Regions from separate parts of the Pseudomonas syringae pv. coryli str. NCPPB 4273 genome, predicted to be linked through region 1. Evidence: predicted binding sites of a transcription regulator. Region 1 holds the regulator's gene; each other region holds the start of a gene.
What was found. Region 1 encodes FliA, which starts transcription of late flagellar genes. Its sites were predicted from a motif close to CTAAAGTTTNNNNNNNNNNNGCCGNTAA; they were not measured.
Positions count from the first base shown of each region.

Region 2: a site for FliA is predicted at 1,481-1,508, ahead of P406_RS30480 (methyl-accepting chemotaxis protein). Genes of this name have one in related genera too.
Region 3: a site for FliA is predicted at 1,684-1,711, ahead of flgM (flagellar biosynthesis anti-sigma factor FlgM). Genes of this name have one in related genera too.
Region 4: a site for FliA is predicted at 1,808-1,835, ahead of P406_RS09150 (methyl-accepting chemotaxis protein). Genes of this name have one in related genera too.

Region 1 is NZ_AWQP01000015.1:8,637-11,845, forward strand. It holds gene flhF (flagellar biosynthesis GTPase FlhF) at 1-784, shown strand, start outside; gene fleN (flagellar synthesis regulator FleN) at 900-1,733, shown strand; gene fliA (RNA polymerase sigma factor FliA) at 1,730-2,470, shown strand; gene P406_RS07630 (chemotaxis response regulator CheY) at 2,727-3,101, shown strand; gene P406_RS07635 (protein phosphatase CheZ) at 3,121-3,209, shown strand, end outside.
Region 2 is NZ_AWQP01000016.1:45,359-48,567, reverse strand. It holds gene P406_RS07895 (SMP-30/gluconolactonase/LRE family protein) at 1-446, shown strand, start outside; gene P406_RS07890 (DUF1206 domain-containing protein) at 555-1,391, shown strand; gene P406_RS30480 (methyl-accepting chemotaxis protein) at 1,599-3,209, shown strand, end outside.
Region 3 is NZ_AWQP01000059.1:14,627-17,835, reverse strand. It holds gene P406_RS21750 (chemotaxis protein CheV) at 1-752, opposite strand, end outside; gene flgA (flagellar basal body P-ring formation chaperone FlgA) at 830-1,588, shown strand; gene flgM (flagellar biosynthesis anti-sigma factor FlgM) at 1,750-2,064, shown strand; gene P406_RS21735 (flagella synthesis protein FlgN) at 2,114-2,581, shown strand; gene P406_RS21730 (flagellar brake protein) at 2,664-3,209, shown strand, end outside.
Region 4 is NZ_AWQP01000018.1:61,839-65,047, reverse strand. It holds gene P406_RS09150 (methyl-accepting chemotaxis protein) at 102-1,733, opposite strand; gene P406_RS09145 (TetR/AcrR family transcriptional regulator) at 2,085-2,693, opposite strand; gene P406_RS09140 (PAS domain-containing hybrid sensor histidine kinase/response regulator) at 2,799-3,209, opposite strand, start outside.

The DNA.
Region 1 (3,209 bases):
GTCACGCGACCTGCTGTCGATGATTCCGGAGATTGACGAGCCTCGTCAGGCCTGGCGCATGCTGCTGGCGCACCTGGCACGCATGATCGCCGTACCCGAAGTCGAGCCGCTCGAAGAGGGCGGCGTGATTGCAATGGTCGGTCCTGCCGGAATGGGCAAGACCACCACCCTGGCCAAACTGGCAGCACGTTACGTGCTGAAGTACGGCCCGCAGAATATCGCACTGGTCAGCATGGACAGTTTCCGCATCGGCGCGCAGGAGCAGCTCAAGACCCTTGGGCGCATCCTCAACGTACCGGTCACCCATATCGATCCTGGCCAGTCTCTGGTTCAGGCGCTGGAACCGCTGCTGCGTAAGCGTGTGGTGCTGATTGACACCGCCGGGCTGCAGGCCAGTGATCCTGCGCTGCGCATGCAGCTGGAAAGCCTCGCGGGTCGCGGCATCAAGTCACGCAACTATCTGGTACTGGCCACCACCAGCCAGAAGCAGGTGCTGACAGCCGCGTATCACAGTTACAAACGTTGTGGCCTGGCCGGATGCATTCTGACCAAGCTTGATGAAACGGCCAGCCTCGGTGAAGTCCTGAGCCTGGCGATCAGTCACGAATTACCTGTGGCCTACCTCACGGACGGACCACGCATTCCTGATGACCTGCATATTCCGCGTCGTCATCAGCTGGTAAGCCGCGCGGTGAGTGTGCAGATGCAGGACGAGCCTAGCGAGGAAGCAATGGCTGATATGTTTGCTGACCTCTATCACACCCCTGGCAAGAGAGTGGGTTAAGTGATGGATATTATTGGAATGTCCCTGCGTCAACGGTCTGCCATGCAGTGTTCATTTGCGCACGTGCAGCCCTCGATGTGGTTTCGGTCTACGCAAGACAAGGTAAAGAAATAACATGGGCAGCATGCATCCCGTACAGGTTATCGCGGTGACCGGTGGCAAAGGTGGCGTCGGTAAGACTAACGTGTCAGTGAACCTTTCACTGGCCCTCGCCGAGCTTGGCCGTCGCGTCATGCTGCTGGACGCCGATCTGGGTCTGGCCAATGTCGACGTGCTGCTCGGGTTAACGCCCAAGCGCACACTTGCCGATGTCATCGAGGGGCGTTGTGAGTTGCGCGACGTGCTGTTGCAGGGGCCGGGCGGGGTTCGAATCGTACCCGCTGCTTCCGGCACCCAGAGCATGGTGCATCTGTCGCCCGCCCAGCATGCCGGCCTGATCCAGGCGTTCAGCGAGATTGGCGACAACCTCGATGTGCTGGTGATCGACACGGCCGCCGGTATCGGCGAGTCGGTGGTCAGCTTCGTGCGCGCCGCTCAGGAAGTGCTGCTGGTGGTGTGCGATGAACCCACGTCGATCACCGATGCCTACGCCCTGATCAAACTGCTTAACCGCGATTACGGCATGAACCGCTTCCGGGTACTGGCCAACATGGCTCAGAGCCCGCAGGAAGGGCGCAACTTGTTCGCCAAACTGACCAAAGTGACGGATCGTTTTCTCGATGTTGCGCTGCAGTATGTAGGCGCCGTGCCGTACGACGAGTGCGTACGCAAGGCTGTACAGAAACAGCGCGCCGTTTACGAAGCATTCCCGCGTTCCAAATGTGCTCTGGCTTTCAAGGCCATTGCCCAGAAGGTTGATACTTGGCCGTTGCCAGCCAATCCGCGGGGTCATCTCGAGTTCTTCGTTGAGCGACTCGTTCACCAGACCAGTGCAGGGCCTGTGCAATGACTGCGAGCGGCTACCAGATGTACAGCAAGGCGTCCCGTAATTCACAATATGAGTTGATCGAGCGCTATGCGCCATTGGTCAAGCGTATCGCTTATCATCTGCTGGCGCGCTTGCCGGCCAGTGTGCAGGTCGAGGATCTGATCCAGGCCGGCATGATCGGCCTGCTTGAAGTCTCCACCAAGTATGATTCCACCAAGGGTGCGAGTTTCGAGACCTACGCCGGCATTCGCATCCGTGGTGCGATGCTCGATGAAGTGCGCAAGGGTGACTGGGCGCCACGCTCGGTACACCGCAATACGCGCATGGTCAGTGACGCAATTCGGGCAATTGAAGCTAAAACCGGCCGTGACGCTAAAGATCACGAGGTTGCGGCCGAACTCCAGTTGAGTCTCGATGATTACTACGGGATTTTGAATGACACCTTGGGCAGCCGCCTCTTCAGTTTCGACGACCTGCTGCAGGACGGCGATCATGAAGGGCTGCACGAGGATGGCGCAAGCGGATCGCTTGAGCCGTCGCGCGACCTGGAAGACGAGCGCTTCCAGGCTGCGTTGGCCGATGCAATTGCCAATCTGCCAGAGCGCGAGCGTCTGGTGTTGGCGCTGTACTACGACGAAGAGCTGAACCTCAAGGAAATCGGAGAGGTTCTTGGGGTCAGCGAATCTCGGGTCAGTCAGTTACACAGCCAGTGCGCAGCTCGTTTGCGAGGGCGTTTGGGGGAGTGGCGAGCGCGTTGACAGGCAATGTGCGGTCTTTGGCCGCATGTTGACTGCAAGCCGGCTGTGCAGAGCGTTACGTGGTAACAGGATCGACCCGTCAGAAGCCTGTCAGGCATTGCCTCGATGGGCTTGTTTCTCAGGTCCTTGCCTGTTGTTGTGCCAAGCCCGTCGTCGTTTCGTACAGCCGGGGGTGTGCTGTGCCAGTATTGAGTGAACAGCGTGTTCAGGTGCTGAACGCGTTAAAGACTGCTTGGAGGTCGAATTGGACAAGAACATGAAAATCCTCATCGTTGATGACTTCTCAACGATGCGGCGGATCATCAAGAACCTTTTGCGTGATCTGGGGTTTACCAACACATCGGAAGCGGATGATGGTCTGACCGCATTGCCGATGCTGCAGAGCGGTGCCTTTGACTTTCTGGTGACGGACTGGAACATGCCTGGCATGTCCGGTATCGATCTGCTGCGCGAAGTCCGCAAGGACGAACGCCTCAAGAGCCTTCCCGTGCTGATGGTCACTGCCGAAGCCAAGCGTGAGCAGATCATTGAAGCTGCCCAGGCTGGGGTGAACGGCTATGTAGTCAAGCCATTCACTGCCCAAGCCCTGAAAGACAAGATCGACAAGATCTTTGAACGCGTCAATAGCTGATGCAAGCCGCGAGGGCGCTATGGATAACAATGATTCGATGGCCGACTTTGAGTCGACCTTAAAAAGACACGCGCAGGAACTTGTCACCAGCCTTGAAAAGGGTCGTTT
Region 2 (3,209 bases), on a different contig from region 1:
GCAAGGTCTCCAGAGTGATCGATGATCTGGCAGGTCCGAACGGCCTGTGCTTTTCGCCGGACGAGAAAACCTTGTATGTGGTCGAAGGGCGGGCCAGACCCAATGGCCTTATCTGGGCTATAGCGGTCAAGGAAGACGGCACGCTGGGCGAGCGGCGCAAGCTTATCGAAGGCCTGGACTACGCGGCGATAGACGGCATCAAGTGCGACGAGAGCGGCAATCTGTGGTGCGGCTGGGGCGGTAACGGTGATCCCAAAGCGGATATGGAGAAACTCGACGGCGTGCGAGTGTTCAACCCTCAAGGCAAGGCCATCGGCCACATCAGCCTGCCCGAACGCTGCGCCAACATCTGCTTCGGCGGGCGAGAGGGCAATAGGCTGTTCATGGCCAGCAGCCATTCGCTTTATTCGGTGTTCGTGAACGCGCGCGGTGCTACGTTTGCCTGACGGCGCGTGACCCGATGACGGCGCATGATACGACGCGTCGTCAATCGGGTCGAACCCCTCGGGCCGTGCCCGGTCTGTTCCTGTAATTACTTTCAGGGATAGTTATTTATGTCGGCGCAACGCGGCCTTGTTCTACTTGCACGAGGCGGTTATGCCGCCCGTGGTGTTGTTTATCTGATTATCGGTCTGTTCGCGGTACTGGCGGCGCAGGGCTCCTCGCAGCCGGCCGACAGCCACAGCAGTCTTGAGGCGCTGTTGAGCCAGCCTTTCGGCGGTGTTCTGGTCGGGGTGGTGATCGTCGGCCTGCTGGCGTTCGCGGCATGGCGTGTCTTGCAGGCTACCCGGGACGTTGACCACCATGGCCGCGAATTCAAGGGGTTGGTGATTCGCGGCGGTCTGTTGGTGGGCGGCTTTACGTACGGCGCACTGGCGTTCTTTGCCCTGGGCCTGCTGGTCAGTGGGCTGAAGAGCTCCGGCGGCTCATCGGACGGTGGTCAGGCCAAGGACCTGCTGGCGGCCATTCTGTCCTGGGATCATTCCAATCTGCTGGTCTATGTGGTCGCCCTGGTGCCCTTGGGGGTGGGCATTGTGCACATAATCAAGGGCTACAAGGCGTCCTTCGAGAAGTATTTCGAGGCCGACGAAGACGTCATGAAATACGTGCGTCCTGTCTCGCGCTTCGGCCTGATAGCCCGCGGCGTGGCGTTCATTGAAATTGCCGTGTTACTGGCGGTCAGCGGCTCCAGTTATCAGGCCATGCACCCGCCTGGCATGAAAGATGCGCTCAACGGTTTGCAGGATTTGCCCGCAGGCGGCTTGGTATTGCTGATCGTGGCACTTGGGCTGATCGCGTTTTCGGTGTACAGCTTCGCCCAGGCGGCCTGGCGCCGGATCAATATGGACGTGCCTGATGCGCCGGAGGCTGTGGCGCGTCATTTCCGCTGATCGCCCGTATTCTGGCAGAGGACTGCGTGACGTCTCAGGTCAGGCAGTCCTTTAGTGGCGCCTGCCAGTAAAAATAATGTGATCTACGTCTCAAGTCACCCTTGGCGCGGCCGACATTCTCTTTAGCGTTGCGATCATTTTCCGGACTGACGTTCTCCACGCGGGCCCGGATCAGATTCAGCGCAATAAAAATAAAAGAGGATAGCCATGACCATTCTTCAGCGAGTGATCGGTGGATTTGCTGTGCTGGTGGTACTGCTGCTCGCCATGGCAGGTATCAGCTATCAAAGCACCCATTCCATAAGTGATCGGATCAGCGTCATTACAGGGCAGTCCGCACCGTTGAGCAGGGCGGCGAGCGAGCTTTACGTGCATGTGCTGCGCGCCAACCAGGCATTGCTCGGGATTCTGGTCAGCACTGATCCCAAACAGATCGACGATGGCAAACAGCCCTTCAACGACAGCATGACCCGATTCAATCAGCTGCTTGACAGCACGCCTGCCTATATTGGCGATCGTGCCGAACTGCGCGACAACCTGAACCAGCAACGCCAACTGAGTGCTGCTTATGCCGAGCAGGCGCAGACCCTGATCGCCAGCCATCGACAGCACGTTCTGCAGGCACTTCAGAGTCGAGTGTTACAGGGCTACAGCAGCAGTCAGGGCGCGCAACTGACCGGTTATCTTCGTGACTATATTGCCCGCGAGCGCAACGCCGGCTCCGCCGAGACGGTGGCAGCGGGGGAAAAGCTGTTACTGGATGTCGGCAAATCCTACGAAGGTCTGGCTGCCCATGCCGCCACACCGAATATTCAGACCTTGCAGCGCGTGCTCAACCTGCAGGATGAGGTGATCAGCACCCGCACACGGGAGCTCATCGCAGCCGACCCGCGTGCTGGCCGGATTGCCGGCGTGATGGTCAACCGCCTGCTTAACGATCTGACCGGCAGCGACGGCGTTTATCAGGCCTACAGGCAGGAAGCGGCACTCGCCGAGCAGGTCGACAAACAGCGCCAGGCAGCGGAAACCCGTCTTCAGGCAACGCTGGGCAAGATTGGCGAGTTCGGCAATCAGTCACTGGCGGTGGCCAACGAGGCCAAGGCCGGGGCGGACTCGACCATTGCCACAAGCCTCAGCCTGTTGCTGATCGCCTGCCTGCTGGCCGTCATGGCGGCAGCGATCATCGGCACATGGGTCGCCTTCAGCCTGCGTCGCCCTCTGGCTGCGTTTCGCGAGGTTTTGAAGACGCTCACCAGTGGCGACATGCGGGTACGTTTCGACGTCAGCCGCCGCGATGAGTTTGGTGAGCTGGGTGGTTATCTCAATGAATTCACCCAGTCGTTGCAACAGACGTTTCGCCAGCTGATCGGGTCGGCCGATGCCCTGGCGCTGACCGCCAGCCAGAACGCGCAGATCAGTGAGCAGACTACCCGCGTGGTCGACGAGCAGAAGGATCGTCTCAACTCTGCCGCGTCAGCCATGAATGAAATGGAAAGCACGGTCGAGGAAGTCGCCCGTCGGGCTCAGGACACACGCGGTGCGGTGGACAGCACCAGTGAGCTGACCGGGAAAGTGCAAAAGCGCGTGGCTGAAACCATCGTCAACATTCGCCAGCAGGCTGAACAGGTCAACAAGGCATCTGCGGTGACCGACGAGTTACAGAAATACGGGCAGAACATCGACGGCATCGTCGACGCCATTCGCACCATTGCCGAACAGACCAACCTGCTGGCGCTCAACGCCGCCATCGAAGCGGCGCGGGCTGGCGAGCAGGGCAGGGGGTTTGCGGTGGTGGCCGATGAGGTGCGCTCGCTGGCC
Region 3 (3,209 bases), on a different contig from region 1:
GCGGTAAGGGTATAGCCATCCATCTCCGGCATTTCAATGTCGGAGATCATCATCAGGAACTCTTCTTCAGGTTTTTTGCCTTCTGCGACCATCTTGAGCAGGTAATCCAGCGCCTGACGACCATCGTTGAGCGCTACGACTTCCACCCCGACGGTTTCCAGGCAGCGACTCACCTGCTTGCGGGCCACCGAAGAGTCGTCGACCGTCAGCACGCGCAGGGAGACAGCCTTGTGCTGAACCTCGGCGTCAATGACACCGACCGAGATCTCTTCGGACACTGGCGCGACTTCGGCGAGAATTTTCTCGACGTCGATGATTTCCACCAGCTGGTTATCAACCCGGGTAACGGCGGTCAGGTAATGATCGCGTCCGGTGCCCTTGGGTGGTGGATGAATCTCTTCCCAGTTCATGTTGACGATGCGTTCGACAGAATGCACCAGAAAGCCCTGAACCTTGGTGTTGTACTCGGTAATGATGACGAAGGAATTAACCAGCGAAATCATCCCCGTGGAACCTGTCGCCATTGCCAGATCCATGATCGGGATCGTGCCGCCACGAATATTGGCCACGCCCCGAACGATCTTGCTCGATTTGGGCATGATGGTGAGTTTCGGGCATTGCAGTACTTCTTTTACCTTGAAGACGTTGATCCCATAGAGCTGCTTGCCGTCGAGACGGAACAAGAGCAGCTCCAGGCGATTCTGACCCACCAGCTGAGTTCGCTGGTTTACCGAATCCATTACACCTGCCATGCCGAACCCCCTTACAAAATGACCGCCGCCCAGACACCAGATCAACAAGCGGCACGGGCTTTGCTATTTATTACTTCATGAACGCAAAGACGACAATTTCTCGACACCTCGCATTAGAAACCCGCAGGCTTCTGTGCGCAATCGCCCTGCTGTGCCTTTCCAGCACGGTGACCCTCGCTCGTGCCGAGAATTTCACACTGCCTGAGCAGCTTATCGGCGTCACCCAAGGGTTTCTTGAGTTCACAGTAGAAGACTATTTGGCAACCAACCAGATTGACGGGCGTCATGAGATACAGGTCAAGCAACTCGACCCGCGTTTAAGGATGGGTGCCTGCGACAAGGATTTGACAGCCACACTGGAAAGTCCGCGCCCGGTTGGCCGGGTTACCGTGCGGGTGCGCTGCGAAGGTTCTTCGCCCTGGACGGTGTTTGTGCCCGCCCAGGTCCTGCTGTATCGCAACGTCGTTACCGTGATGCGCCCGCTCAAGCGTGACGCGATCGTCACCGAAGAAGACGTCGCGATGCGCGAGCGGGATGTCAGCAGCCTGGGTCAGGGTTTCCTGGCGTCGCTGGATCAGGCGGTCGGTCAGAAGGTTGTCCGACAGATGGTCATCGACCAGGTCATTACCCCGGTGGCGCTTGAGCAGCCACAAATGGTTCACAAGGGCGATCAGGTGGTGATCATCGCTCGCAGCGGCTCGCTGGCGGTGCGCATGCCCGGCGAAGCGATGTCCGATGGAGGCTTCAACGAACAGATACGGGTGAAAAACCTCAATTCCCAGCGGGTGATCAAAGCAAGTGTCACCGGCCCAGGGCAGGTGGAAGTCGCTATGTAGTGCATTGATGGTGGCGCGAAGGGTGTGTTTTTTTTAGACTGCGGGGAATGCCCGACGGCAAATGTCGTCTATTGGGAAGCTTTCTCACAATCAGCCTAAAGTTTGATGGGGGTTGGCCGAAAACAAGGCAAGCGTCCAAACACCCAGAGGTTTTTTCAATCATGGTCATAGATTTCAGTCGCCTTAACAACTCACAGTCTGTTGCCGGTGCTTCACGCACCAGCGCCAGTAAAGACACCGCCAAAACCGATGCCCCAGCCCCTGCCGTCACCGCAGGTGTCAAAAGCACCGGGGAAACTTTTTCCTTGAGCAGTGAGGCTCAACAGTTGCAAAAAATCACGGACAAGCTGACCGATCTGCCAACCGTCAACAGTGCTCGCGTTGCCGAGCTCAAACAGGCCATCGCCGACGGTAGTTACACAGTGGACAGCAACCGTGTCGCCAGCAAACTGTTGAATTTCGAAACCCAACGCTAAGCGAAGGCTGGCGCTGGATATTCTGGACGCTTAAAAACCAGAGCATGCGATGCAAGACACTACTTTGCTGCAGATGATCACTGACGACATGGTTTCGGCCCGACAGCTTCTAGAGTTGTTGCAGGCCGAATCACTGATTCTTCACGGCCGCGACATGGGCGAGATGGAGCAGGTGCTGGCGCAGAAACAGGCGCTGGTCATTCTTCTCGACCAGCACGGTCGCAAACGTAGCCAGGTGCTTGCGGGCATGGGGCTGCCAGCCAATCGCAGTGGTCTCCAGCAATTGGCCAGCCAGTCGGATATCGGTGAGCAATTGCTGCTGGCCGCCGACGAACTGAATACGTTGATCAATGAATGCCAGACGCTCAACGAGCGCAATGGTAGTCTGATCCAGATGCAACAGGTCAGTACCGCTCACCAGCTTCGCATCTTGAACGGTGGCGATACGCCTACACTCTATGACAGTCGCGGGTCGACTGCGCTTAGAGCAAAACCACGCCCTCTGAGTCAGGCGTAACTTCCTGTATCAAGGTATCGTGTATAGTGGCAGAATGCCTGCTGTTGCGTTGCCGTAGTATTTTGCCTGGAGATTCAAGAACGTGAATGGCTCAAGCGCGGACGATGCTCCGCAGCCCCCGAAGGTTCTCAATACACCTTTGGAAATTGCCGCTAACCTGCGGCTGCTACTCGAGAGTCATGATCCTCTGATCATTACCTTTCATGAGCGTCCCCAGCGCTTTCAGAGTTATCTGCTTGAAGTCGACCGTGACAACAACGTCATGGCCCTCGACGAAATGATCCCCCGCGATGGCGAACGTTTTCTGAGCAACGGCGAATCCTTCCGTGTCGAAGGCTTTCACGACGGCGTGCGGATTGCCTGGGAAAGTACTGCGCAGATGGACATCCTCAGCACCGACGGTCAACGCATGTACCGCGGCCCGATGCCTGAGGAAGTGGTCTATCACCAGCGGCGCAACGCATTTCGTGCCGCGCTGAAGCTGGCACAACTGGTCGACGTCGAAATTGGCGGTGACCGCCTGAAATTCACGCTGGCCGGCAAGCTGCTGGACATTTCTGCCACCGGTTGCAAGTTGCGCTTCGAGGGCGACGTGTCTGATCGCATGCAATTGGGCCAGGTATACGAG
Region 4 (3,209 bases), on a different contig from region 1:
CCCCTGCAATTTAATAAGCAACTAATGAGCGGTTGAATAAGCAGGTCTCAGGCAACAAGAGGCGCACGAGGTTCCGTGCGCCCGCCCATCGCCATGCACATTTAAACCCGGAACTGCTTCAGCAAGGTGTTCAACTCTTCGCTCAACCCACGCAGGTGCAGACTGGCCGAAGTCGATTGTTCGGCGGCCAGTGCGGTGCTCTGGGAAAGTTGCGCGGCCTGGGTGACGTTCTGGTTGATGTCATCCACCACGTGCGTCTGCTGCAGAGTGGCACTGGCGATGGAGGCGTTCAGGCTGTTGAGGTTGCGCAGCGCCTGACTGATGGAGGTCAGGCTCTGGCCGGCCTGATTGGCCTGCTCGATGGTCAGTTGCGAGGAGCGGCTGCTGTCGCCGATCACCCTGACCGCGGCATCGGAATGCTTTTGCAGGCGTTCGATCATTGACTGGATCTCTGCGGTCGACTTCTGCGTACGCTGGGCCAGCAGGCGCACCTCGTCGGCTACAACGGCAAAGCCGCGGCCTTGTTCGCCGGCCCGCGCTGCTTCGATGGCGGCGTTCAGCGCCAGCAGGTTGGTCTGCTCGGCAATCGAACTGATCACTTCCAGTACGCTGCCGATCTGCGTGCTCTCGCTGGCCAGACTCTGCATCACTTCCACGGCCTGACCGATGGTGCTCGAGAGGTGTTCGATCTGGCGCAGGCTGTTATCGATATTGATTTGACCCTGCTGCGCCTGCGACTCGGCATCGCGCATTTCGCTGGCGGCATGTTCAGCGTTTTTGGCCACGTCCTGCACGCCGTAGGTCACTTCGTTGACCGCGGTGGCTACCAGGTCCATCTGCTGCGACTGCTTCTCGCTGCGGCTCTGCGCCTGTTCGGCATCGCTGCCCAGATCAGTCGAGGCCTGGCCCAGCGCCACGGCCGAGTGCTGCAACTGACCGACGACATTGCGCAGCTTGGCGACAAAGGCATTGAAGTGCGTACCCAGCTCGGTGATTTCATCCCGGCCATGGGTTTCCAGCGTGCGGGTCAGATCACTCTCGCCACTGGCAATGCTGGCCATCGCACCGACCGCCGCTCTGAGCGGACGCACGATACTGCGCACGATCGTGACCAGCAGCAAGACCATGATCAGCACGATGCCGGCGATGAACATCCCGGCGTTCCACAGTTGGGTCTTGAACTCGGCCGCGACGTCATCGACGTATACGCCGGACCCCAGAATCCAGCCCCATGGCTGAAACAGCTGCACGTAGGAAGTCTTTTTCACCGGCTCGCTGGCACCGGGCTTGGGCCAGCGATAATTCACCATCCCGGCACCCTTGGCTTTGACCAGCGTGACCATTTCGTTGAACACCGCAAAACCGTCCGGGTCCTTGATGGTCGACAGATCCTGGCCTTCGAGCTTGGGGTTGGTGGGGTGCATGATCATCACCGGGCGCAGGTCGTTGATCCAGAAGTAGTCGCTCTGGCTGTAACGCAGGCTCTTTATCTCTTTCAAGGCCTGCTGTTGCGCAGCCTCGCGGGTCATGCCGCCTGCGGCTTCAAGCCCCTGATAAAACGAGAGGATGCCGCTGGCGGTCTGCACCACATGCATGGTTTTCTCGGCCTTGGCCTGGTACAGGTCGTTATGCAGCTGCCTGAGCAGCGTCGCCGAGAGGACGAAGAGCATCAGCACTGAAACGACAAGAATCAGCCACAGACGGAGACTGATGGACAAACTGCGCATACCCATGATCGGCTTCCCTTGCATTATTTTTCTTCTGATCACCCCGATCCGCACAGCGCGCGATTCGGGGTCTTTCAAGCATCTCGGCGGGTCATGATCAAACATGAGCGGTCGGTCACACTTTTTAACGGCGTACGCCGGTATGGCGAAAGGCTTACAGCAACAGGCGCAATTGGCTCTATCGACGGACCCTCAGGGAATGTAGGATCCAATTCAACAGCTGCAGCGAAGGAACGCCGCAGTGATCAGGGAGGATCGACCATTGCCAGGAGGCTACTGACAGGATGTCGGAATGGTCATGTTGCAAAACCACCCGCTTCGGCGGGTTTTTTGCGTCTGCAGCAAAGCAGGGTGGGTTCAGCGGTCCGGCTCGCAGCCCTTGAGCACCAGCCTGAGGATGGTCCGGGTTGCCGCCTCGTAATCGGCGTCCTGCAGTTTTGCCTTGCCGGTGACCGTTGCGATCTGCCAGTCGAAATCGGCGTAGGTCTGGGTCGCCGCCCAGATGGTGAACATCAGGTGGTGAGGATCGAGCGGGGCGATCTGTCCGCTGTCGATCCAGGCCTGGATGCATTCGATGTTGTGCCGTGCCTGGCCATTGAGCTGTTCGATCTGCTGCGCTGTCAGGTGCGGGGCGCCATGCATGATTTCGCTGGCGAACACTTTCGAGGCGAAGGGCAGGTCGCGGGAAATCTGGATTTTCGAACGGATATAGCGGCTGAGGACTTCGGCAGGTACTCCTTCCGGGTTGAAAGGCGTCGACGCACGCAAAATGGGCTCGATGATGCTTTCCAGCACCTCGCGATAGAGGTTTTCCTTGGATTTGAAGTAGTAATAGACGTTGGGCTTGGGCACACCGGCCTTGGCCGCGATATCGCTGGTCTTGCTGGCGGCGAAGCCCTTGTCGGCGAATTCCTCGCTGGCAGCGCGCAGGATGAGTTCTTTGTTGCGCTCGCGGATACTGCTCATGACCCGGTTATTCCCTTGCCTGCATGGCGGTCGCGCATGTTAGCACCGGGTTTGCGCAGCGCTCAATGTTGACGGCCCGGGGCAGGGTTGCAGCGGGCCGTCTACTCAGGCGCTCATCAGTTCCTGGACTCTGGCGGCCAACGCTTCAATCGCAAACGGCTTGGTCAGTACGCGCATTCCTGGCCCGAGCTGTTCGTCACCGATGGCGGCGTTTTCCGCGTAGCCGGTGATGAACAGGGTCTTCAGATGCGGGCGGACCTCGCGTCCGGCATCGGCCATTTGTCGTCCGTTCATGCCGCCCGGCAAACCCACGTCAGTGATGAGCAGATCGATATGCACATCCGAACGCAGCAGCTTGAGGCCGGCCAGGCTGTCGGCGGCTTCGATCAGCGTATAGCCCAGGTCGCCGAGGGCATCGGTGAGCAGCATGCGCACCGTGGGTTCGTCGTCCACGATCAGGATGGTTTCCCCGGACTTGGTGAACTCGAACGGTGCCTTGTGCACATCGCCTTCGTC